2 regions of the Pantoea dispersa genome follow, and region 1 is predicted to be linked to the other one. Evidence: predicted binding sites of a transcription regulator. Region 1 holds the regulator's gene; the other holds the start of a gene.

Evidence for each region. The regulator Fur, encoded in region 1, represses iron uptake genes when iron is present. The targets are predictions, from matches to a motif close to ATAATAATGAGAACNACTATCAA.
Region 2: fes (enterochelin esterase) is a predicted target of Fur. The motif match lies at 2,362-2,384, and genes of this name have one in related genera.

Annotation. Positions count from the first base shown of each region.
Region 1 covers NZ_CP082346.1:2,810,077-2,815,286, forward strand. Annotated here, with positions in the region: gene seqA (replication initiation negative regulator SeqA) at 1-46, opposite strand, end outside; gene ybfF (esterase) at 295-1,059, shown strand; gene ybfE (LexA regulated protein) at 1,229-1,504, shown strand; gene fldA (flavodoxin FldA) at 1,642-2,172, shown strand; gene fur (ferric iron uptake transcriptional regulator) at 2,525-2,974, shown strand; gene K7H94_RS13145 (hypothetical protein) at 3,036-3,431, opposite strand; gene glnS (glutamine--tRNA ligase) at 3,668-5,210, opposite strand, start outside.
Region 2 covers NZ_CP082346.1:3,438,038-3,443,247, forward strand. Annotated here, with positions in the region: gene K7H94_RS16130 (TonB-dependent siderophore receptor) at 1-2,175, opposite strand, end outside; gene fes (enterochelin esterase) at 2,438-3,712, shown strand; gene K7H94_RS16140 (enterobactin synthase subunit F) at 3,705-5,210, shown strand, end outside.

The DNA.
Region 1 (5,210 bases):
TGGCAATATAACGGTAGAGTTCTTCGTCAACTTCAATCGTTTTCATCTTTTTCCGTGCGATTCTGGCAAATGGCAGAACCACGCTACTTTGCAAAGGCCTTAACAAAATCCGGTCGTGCAAAATGTGAGCGGGTTCTAACATAAGGATTATAAAGTTAAATCCGCGACAGCCGATAGCGCTGGCATCGTTTACGGGCAAAAGTCGGAATATGCCCTAATGCCTGACCGCCTGGCGCCGGGACAGGTGAATCCATGATACCCTAAGCCCAGGTCTCAACCGAAAGAACTTTAGCCATGATTTTGAACGCCCGTCTGCAAACTGAACAATCTGCCCCTGATGCCCAGCCCATTCTGTTAATTCATGGCCTGTTTGGTAGCCTGGATAACCTCGGCGTACTGGCGCGCGGCGTGCGCGATGCACGACCCACGCTGCAGGTGGATGTCCGTAACCACGGCCTGTCACCGCGCAGCGAAGAGATGCACTACGCTGCGCTGGCGCAGGATATGGTCGATACGCTGAATGCGCACCACATCGAACGGGTTGATGTTATCGGCCACTCAATGGGCGGCAAAATTGCCATGGCGCTGAGCGCCGTTGCGCCCGAACGAATTGGCAAAATGGTGCTGATCGATATCGCGCCGGTGGATTACCAGACGCGACGCCACGATGAGATCTTCGCGGCAATCCGCGCGGTCAGTGCAGCTGGCGTCACGCGCCGCAGCGCTGCGGCCGACGTGATGCGTGAACACGTGCGCGAAGAAGGCGTGATTCAGTTCATTCTGAAATCTTTCCATGAAGGCGAATGGCGCTTTAACGTGCCGGTGTTATGGGACAATTATCCGGTGCTCTCCGGCTGGCAGGAGGTGCCCGCGTGGCCTCATCCGGCGCTGTTTATTCGCGGCGGTGATTCACCCTATCTGGACAATCAGCACCGTGATGCGCTGCTGCGCCAGTTCCCGCAGGCGCAGGCGCACATTATCAGCGGTGCCGGCCACTGGGTGCATGCCGAAAAACCCGATGCCGTACTGCGCGCGGTGCGCCGCTTTTTTAACCTGTAAAAGCAAAAGCTTGCTACGGGCGGTTTAGGGTTGGCGTCGCGCCGGGCGCTGGAGTATGATGTCGCGCTAAAAATTTGCCGCGGATGCTTTTTTCGCCGCGGTCGGGCCGATAAATGTTTAAATCGCGCAGCGCCTTTCCGCCGTTCGCGCCCACGCAGTTTCACAAACCATGGCAAAAGAACAGACAGATCGTACCACGCTCGATCTCTTCGCAGACGAGCGGCGTCCCGGTCGCCCTAAAACCAGTCCGCTGTCGCGTGATGAGCAGCTGCGCATTAATAAGCGCAACCAGCTGAAGCGCGACCGGGTGCGCGGCCTGCGCCGCGTTGAGCTGAAAATGTCCAGCGAAGCGGTCGACGCGCTTAATACGCTGGCCGAGCAGCAGAACATCAGCCGCAGTGAACTGATTGAACAAATGCTGCTGGCGCAGCTCAAACTGGCGTAACGTGCGCAGACCGCACGCTGGAACACAAACTCAGCGCTTTACACATTCCGCGCTTTTCGCCGGTCTGCTATCATTCGCATAACTGTGTCGTCTTCTGACTTACTTTCACAATCAGGATTTAAGAGGTTACTCACTCCATGGCAATCGTAGGCATTTTCTTCGGCAGCGATACCGGCAACACTGAAAACATTGCAAAAATGATCCAGAAACAACTGGGTAAAGATGTCGCCGAAGTGCATGACATTGCTAAGAGCACCAAAGAAGATCTCGAAGCATTCGATATTCTGCTGCTGGGTATTCCGACCTGGTACTACGGTGAAGCCCAGTGCGACTGGGATGACTTCTTCCCGACGCTGGAAGAGATTGATTTCAACGGTAAGCTGGTAGCGCTGTTTGGCTGCGGCGATCAGGAAGATTATGCCGAGTACTTCTGTGACGCGATGGGCACCATTCGCGACATCATTGAGCCAAACGGCGCAGTGATTGTGGGCCACTGGCCAACCGAAGGTTACCACTTCGAAGCCTCTAAAGGTCTGGCAGACGACAAACACTTCCTCGGCCTCGCCATTGATGAAGATCGTCAGCCTGAACTGACTAACGAGCGCGTCGACAAATGGGTTAAGCAGATCTTTGATGAGCTGCAGCTGCAGGCGATCATCGAAGCCTGATGCTTTCCTGTCCGATGTGGGCGCTGGCTCACATCGGGCAATGGAATTACCTATAAAAATAATAGCTACGGTTTTTTAACTTTTTCCCTCAATTCTGTAGAATACCCGCAACGGTCATCTGCTTATTCCTCGGGCATCAGACTGAGACTGCGCGAAAAGGAACATCGATCTGCACGATCCCGCTGAGGCTCACGACATTTCTCCTTACAGCATCCGGGGAATTGTCCGCCGCAGCCGGTTTTCATTTCGCAGGCTGAGCTCTATAATGAGACGCAAATGAGAATGCGCGTTGACCACACATTCAAGGCCTTTGCGCCGTAAGTGACTAGCAAAGTAACAGGACAATATCCGCATGACTGACAACAACTCCGCATTGAAAAAGGCTGGCCTGAAAGTCACGCTGCCCAGACTGAAGATTCTGGAAGTGCTTCAGGGACCCGGACCCGAGTCCCATCATGTCAGTGCGGAAGATTTGTACAAACGCCTGATCGACATGGGCGAAGAGATTGGTCTGGCGACGGTATACCGTGTTCTGAACCAGTTTGACGACGCCGGCATCGTGACGCGTCATAACTTCGAAGGCGGGAAATCCGTGTTCGAACTGACCCAGCAGCATCACCACGATCACCTGATTTGCCTCGACTGCGGCAAAGTGATCGAGTTTAGCGATGAATCTATCGAAACGCGTCAGCGTGAGATTGCAACACGCCACGGTATCAAACTCAGCAACCACAGCCTGTATCTGTACGGCCACTGTGCGCTGGGAGACTGCCGCGAAGACGAGACGCTCCACGATCAGTAATTGAATATGCTATGCAGTATAAAAAAACCGGTGCCAGGCACCGGTTTTTTTATGGCTGTGTTCAGGCGACCAGCGTTTCCTGCAAATAGCGCCAGCGCGGAACCGACGTGCTGCAGTCCAGCACCGCCAGCGAAATGCGGGTCTGGTTGTTGCCGTTGAGCATTTGCAGTTCGTGATACTGAATGGTCACTTCCTGCTGCTGCTGGGAAATGATGGCATGCTCACTGGTGGCGATTCGCATCCCTTCCCGCTGCCCGTGCAGTTTGCGAAACAGGGTTTCAGTGTCATTGAGATCGAGCTGTTTGCCTTGCGGCGTCACCATTTTGAAGTCGGGATGAAAGTGCGACAGCAGCAGATCCATACTGTCATCGCTGCCTTCGGTCTGATTAAAAATACGTTCGATAAGCTGATGTAAAACCACCACGCTATGTTTGGCTTCCAGAGCGAGACTTGTCATTTTTCTTCCTTCGCTAACCCGCACAGCAACATTTAAGAGCGCATAGCCTACCTGAAAATAACGATTTCACACGGGTAAATTAGTTAATTTTATTAAAGTCAGATTAGTCGTAATCGCGCGTAATTACTGTTTTTTGTCTGGTTCAGCATAATCGATTCCCGTTTGCAGATAACGGGCAATAAAAAAGGGCGATTGCTCGCCCTTTGCTGATCATATCGTGCTATCAAGCAGTAAAATTATTCGCCGATTTTTGCCCAGGTATCACGCAGACCCACAGTGCGGTTGAACACCAGTTTCGACGGCTGCGAGTACACGCTGTCAGCGCAGAAGTAACCTTCGCGCTCAAACTGATACGGCGCCAGCGCGCTGGCGGCACGCAGACCCGGCTCAACGAAGCCCTGTTTGATCTCCAGCGAGTTCGGGTTAATGGTGGTGAGGAAATCCTCGGCCGCGCCCGGGTTTGGCACGCTGAACAGACGATCGTACAGGCGGAATTCGGCAGGCAGCGCGTGAATCGCCGACACCCAATGGATAACGCCTTTCACCTTGCGGCCATCGGCCGGATCTTTGCTCAGGGTGTCGACATCGCAGGTAGCGTAGATGCAGGTGATGTTGCCGGCTTCATCTTTCGCCACGCGCTCGGCACGAATGACATAAGCGTTGCGCAGACGAACTTCTTTACCCAGCACCAGACGTTTGTACTGCTTGTTGGCCTCTTCACGGAAGTCGGCGCGATCGATCCACACCTCACGGCTGAACGGCACCTCACGCGTGCCCATCTCCGGCTTGTTCGGATGGTTCGGCATGCTGATGATTTCTTCATGCCCGGCCGGCAGGTTCTCGATCACCACTTTCAGCGGATCCAGCACCGCCATGGCGCGCGGCGCGTTCTCGTTGAGGTCGTCACGAATGCACGACTCCAGCGACGCCATCTCAACAATGTTGTCCTGCTTGGTCACACCGATACGGCGACAGAATTCGCGGATTGACGCCGCGCTATAGCCACGGCGGCGCAGACCGGATACGGTCAGCATGCGCGGATCGTCCCAGCCTTCAACAATCTTCTCGCTCACCAGCTGTGTCAGCTTACGCTTCGACATCACCGCATATTCCAGATTCAGGCGCGAAAACTCGTACTGACGCGGATGCACCGGAATAGTGATGTTATCCAGCACCCAGTCGTAGAGACGACGGTTGTCCTGGAACTCCAGCGTACACAGGGAATGGGTGATGCCTTCCAGCGCATCGGAGATGCAGTGGGTAAAGTCGTACATCGGATAGATGCACCACTTGTTGCCAGTCTGGTGGTGTTCGGCAAATTTAATGCGGTACAGCACCGGATCGCGCATCACAATAAAGCTGGATGCCATGTCGATTTTGGCACGCAGACAGGCTTTGCCCTCTTCGAAGCCGCCATCACGCATCTTCTGGAACAGCGCCAGGTTCTCTTCCACGCTGCGATCGCGATACGGGCTGTTTTTGCCCGGCGCGGTTAGCGTGCCGCGGTATTCACGGATCTGCTCTGGCGACAGCTCGTCAACGTAGGCCAGGCCTTTGTTGATCAGCTCAACCGCGTAGTTGAACAGTTGGTCAAAGTAGTCAGAGGAGTAACGAATGTTGCCGCTCCACTCAAAGCCCAGCCATTGCACATCATTCTTGATCGATTCAACGAACTCCATATCCTCTTTGACCGGATTGGTGTCGTCGAAACGCAGGTTGCACTGCCCCTGATAATCTTGTGCGATACCAAAGTTCAGGCAGATCGATTTTGCATGGCCA
Region 2 (5,210 bases), 630 kb from region 1:
GGTTTGCGCATTGCCCTCACGGAAGTGGCGCTTATCGAACAGGTTATCGATGCCCAGCGTCACGCTGGCGTACTTATTAATATCGTAAGTACCGCTCAGGCCGACAATCGAGTACGGGCTCACTTTGTCGGTGGCGCTGCCGGTCACCGGCTGTCCTTTGTAGTCGTACTTCTTCGGCGTCTGGGTGCCGTACCACGTCAGGGTGGTTTGCAGCGACAGATCCTGCGTTGCCTGCCAGCTCAGCGTCGAGTTCAGCGTATACTCCGGAATGATCGACAGACGATCGCCGGTCTCCTTGTTCTTGCTCTGCAGCATGTAGGTGAAGTTGTTATTCCACATCACGCTGTCAGAGAAAGGAACATTGACCGTACCTTCCAGCCCTTCCACCACCGCTTTCGGCACGTTCTCCCAGCGATAGATATCCGTGGTGCCGTTAGAGGCTTTACCTGAAGGCGCATAGCCGGCTTCAATCTTGTTACGGTAATCGTTACGGAACCAGGTCAGACCGGCCTGATAACCTTCATGCTTCCACTCCAGCCCAACTTCTTTATTGATGCTGTTTTCCGCTTTCAGATTCGGATTACCCTGCAAATAGCAGGCGCCGGTGCTGGCGGCGCAGCCCTGGCCGTTGCTGTACAGCAGGTAGTTCGGGTTCGTCTGGTACAGACTCGGCGCTTTGTAGGCTCGGCCAATCCCCATCTTCAGCGTGAAGTCATCACCCAGCCCCTGTGACAGGTTAAGCGACGGGCTCCAGTTGTTGCCAACGATGGAGTGATGATCGAAGCGCAGCGCCGGCGTCAGCATGGTGCTGTCGGTCAGCTCCATGTTGTCTTCGGCAAACAGGGAGAAAATCTCCGCCTGGGCATAAGGACTGCGGCCGGTGCTGGCGATGCCTGGCACAGCGCCGTTGCTGGCGGCCTGGGTGGTCGACGAAGGATCTTTCATGCGCTGCTGGTTCCACTCGGTGCCCAGCGTCGCGGTCTGATTGACGCCCAGCTCAAACGGCAGGCTGATTTCACTGTGCAGCAGCACGTCGTCCAGCTGAATGGTATTGAACCCGCTGTTGGAGAAGATCCCTTCCGTGCCGCCCGCCAGACCTTCATTGATGCGCGTATTGCGGGTTTTTTCGTAGCGCGCCCAGCTGCTGGTGCTGATGCCGTTATCCCACGCGCCGGTCCATTTCAGTGAAATATTCTGGCGATACAGACGGTTGGTTTCATCGCCGTACAGGCTTTTCACCAGCGCGTTAGTGTTGGTGTTCTGCGTATCGCCCGCGTACAGGTTGCCCTGACGACTGTAACCGGCCTGCAGCTCCAGCGTCTGCATAGGGGCAAACGCCCAGCTCAGCAACGCATTGATATCTTTGTTAACCGAGCCTTCGCGGCCTGCCGGGTAGCTGCCAGCATAGCTGCCGGTGCGCGCTGCCGCATGCCCTTCATTGATGTCGTACGCGTCGGCCTGGGTTTTGGCTAAGCCGCCATACAGCCGGAAGTTGAAGTCGTCGCCCAGCGGCCCTTCAAGGCTGAAGTTGGTGCGTTTGGTCGCCCCTTCCGATTTGTGTTCCGGCGCGTTGAAGTAGGTATTCCACGAACCGTGCCACTGCTGATCGCTGTACTTTTTGGTGATGATGTTCACCACACCGCCCGCCGCGCCGTTACCGTAGCGCACCGCGGCCGGCCCGCGAATCACGTCGATGTGATCAATCATCTCCGGCGGCACCCAGTTGGTATCGCCGCGCGTATCACGCTCACCGCGCCAGCCGAGACGCACTGAGTTACGGCTGGTGATCGGCATGCCGTCCACCATGATCAGTGTATTTTCCGGTCCCATGCCGCGAATATCGATCTGACGGTTGTTGCCGCGCTGGCCGCTGGTCGAGTTACCGGTCAGGTTAACCCCCGGCATGGTACGGATAATTTCTGAGACATCGCGCGCCGGCGGATGCTTTTTGATCTCATCGGCGGTGATGGTGGAAACCCCCGGTGCCTGCAGCGTCTGCTGCTGGGCCGTCACCATTAAGGTGCCACCGTCCATCGCGCTGGCGTCGGGAGAAGAGGCGTTGCTGGAAGTCGTCTTGCTGGAAGTCTCTGCTGCCCAGGCGCTGCCGGAGAGCAGTGAGGCGCTGAGCCCCAGTTCGATCAAAATAGCGAAGGTTAACCGCGAGTAATGCTTCATTTTTTTTCATTCCTGGAAGGCCAGTTCTGCGCCACAGCGGAGTGACTGGCGAGCCGGTGAGAAGATCCCTGTCTTTATCGCGCAGCCGTTCACACCTGGCAGGGCCATCCTTTGCTGAATCCCATGACTTACCGGGTGCCAGACGGAACGTGCGTGCTCATTTTGAGCGCAGTCACCCTATTGCAAATGCAAATAATTATCAATATTATTATTTATCAATCCTATGTAAACCTCCCCGTACAGACGGCGACTGGCAGCCCCTATGACCTGGCGAAATGATGGAATTGGTAGCGAAGCCTGGTGGCAGGAGCAACAGACTCAGGGCATTCCGCGCATTGAGCCGCAGCAGGATGGCACCTGTCTGGTGACCTTCTTCTGGCGCGATCCGCAAGGCAGTGAAACCACCTCCCACACCCAGCGCGTGTGGATCAACATCACCGGCGTGACCGATCACCACCAGCGGCGCCCGCCGCAATCGCTGATGCGCGTCGCCAGTAGCGATGTCTGGTACTGGCAAACCGTGCTGCCGTCACACTGGCGCGGCAGCTACTGCCTGATGCCGGATCGGCAGGCCAGCGATTTCAGCGGCGAGCCTGACATGCATGCGCTGCGCCACTGGTGGCGCGAAAAATTCCCTGCCGCGCAGGCCGATGCGCTCAATCCGCTGCGCAGCTGGTCCGGCGGACGCGGCATGGGCGTGTCACCGCTGCACCTGCCTGACGCGCCCGACCAGCAGGTGTGGCGTGCGGTGGATGAGGGCCGCGCCCCGACGCTGACGCTGCAGGAGCAGCAGTGGAACAGCGCGCTGCTCGGCAATCGTCGCCGGGTGTGGCTATACGCCACAGGCGAGGCGCAGCACGGCCCGCGTCCGCTGGCGATACTGCTCGATGGTCAGTTCTGGGCGCAGCAGATGCCGATCGCCGGCCCACTGCAGCAGCTGACCGCCGCGGGCAAGCTGCCGCCGGCGGTCTACCTGTTTATCGACATCATCGATCGCGAACACCGCAGCCGCGAGCTGCCATGCAATCCGCAATTCTGGCAGGCGGTGCAGCAGGAGCTGTTGCCGCAGGTGGCACGCTGGATGCCGTACGATGCGCAGCCGGCGCGCACGCTGGTTGCCGGGCAAAGCTTCGGCGGTCTGGCCGCGGTGTTTGCCGCGCTGCACTTTCCCCACACCTTTGGTAACGCGCTCAGCCTGTCCGGCTCCTTCTGGTGGCCGGAGCGCGGTAACCCGCATGGCTGGCTGTTGCAGGCGCTGGACCATGGCCTGGCACCTCGCCAGCCGCTGCGTTTCTGGCTGGAGGCAGGCCAGCGTGAAGGCCTGATTCTGCAAGCCAATCAACAATTACAACAACAACTTACCGCTGCCGGCTATCAGGTGCATTACCAGCCGGTAGAGGGCGGCCATGACGCGCTGTGCTGGCGCGGTGGCCTGCTCGACGGTCTGCAAGCTTTGTGGCGCAATCCAAATTCATTCATCACGCCAGACGTGAACCGGAGCGACAGTAAATTCTCTGATGAACGACACTATGATTGACCAACAAACTCTGCCGCTGGTGGCGGCGCAGCCTGGCATCTGGATCGCCGACCAGCTCAGCCGCCATCACAACGCTTACGCGGTCGCGCACTTTGTCGAACTGCGCGGCGACATCAACAGCGCGCTGCTGGCGCAGGCCATCGTCGACGGGATGCAGGAAGCCGATACCCTGAATATGGCGTTCGGCGAAATCGACGGCGAGCCGCTGCAGTGGCCGCAGCCGCAGACTTTCAGCCTGCCAGACATCGTTGATCTGCGCAGCGAAGCGGATGCCGCTGCCGCCGCGCGCGCCCTGATGCGTGCCGATATGCAGGGCGACCTGCGTGTGCTGAGTGGCGCACCGCTGTGGCACCATCGTCTGTTCCGCCTCGGCGAACAGCACTGGTTCTGGTATCAGCGCTATCACCATCTGGTGGTGGATGGCTTCAGCTTTACCGCGCTGACGCGCCGCATCGCCAATCTGTACAGCGCCGCCGTACAGCACCAGCCGCCTGAGCCGACACCGTTTATTCCGTTCAGCGCCGTGGTTGACGAGTATCAGCGCTATCAGCAATCGGCGTCTTACACCCGTGACGGCGAATTCTGGCGCGAAAAAGGCCGCGCCCTGCCCGCGCCCGCCTCGCTGTCGCCGCTGCCGCTGGCCGGTCAGAGCGCCAGCACCGATCTGCTGCGTCACAGCGTTACGCTGGATCGTCACCGCTTCCAGACGCTGACCAGCCAGCATCCACAGCACAGCGCCGCCGATCTGGCCTTTGCGCTGGTAGCGCTGTGGCTGGCTCGCCTCAGCGGACAAAATGATTTTGCTGCCGGCTTCATCTTCATGCGCCGCATCGGCTCAGCCGCGCTGTGCGCCACCGGTCCGGTGATTAACGTGCTGCCGATGGCGGTGCATTACCAGCCGGGACAAACGCTCGGCGATCTCGCCGCTCAGCTGGCCGCGGAAGTGAAAAAAATGCGCCGTCATCAGCGCTACGATGCTGAACAGGTGCAGCGCGATCTCGGCCGCCCCGGCGATAGCGATCCGCTGTATGGCCCGGTGATCAACCTGAAGATGTTTGACTACCAGCTCGATTTCGCCGGCATTGAAGGCATCACGCATCAGCTGGCCTCCGGCCCGGTGCGCGATCTGGAAATCGCAATTTACCTCAGCGAGCACGGCGATCTGACGCTGGAGCTGCTGGCGAACGCGCAGCGCTATGCTGCCGAGACGCTGCAGCGCCATGCCAGCCGCTTTGCCCTGCTGCTCAGCCAGCTGGCCGCGCAGCCGCAGCGCGCGCTGGGCGAGCTCGATCTGCTGACGCCAGCGGAGCAGCAGCAGATTGCGGCCATCAATCAGACCGCCCATCCGCTGCCAGCGGAAACCCTGGCGTCGCTGCTGGCGCAGCAGGCGCAGCGCACCCCGGACGCACCGGCGCTGGCCGATGCGCAGCACCAGCTGAACTATCGCCAGATGCAGCAGCAGGTATTCGCGCTGGCGGCCGATCTCAGTGCGGCCGGC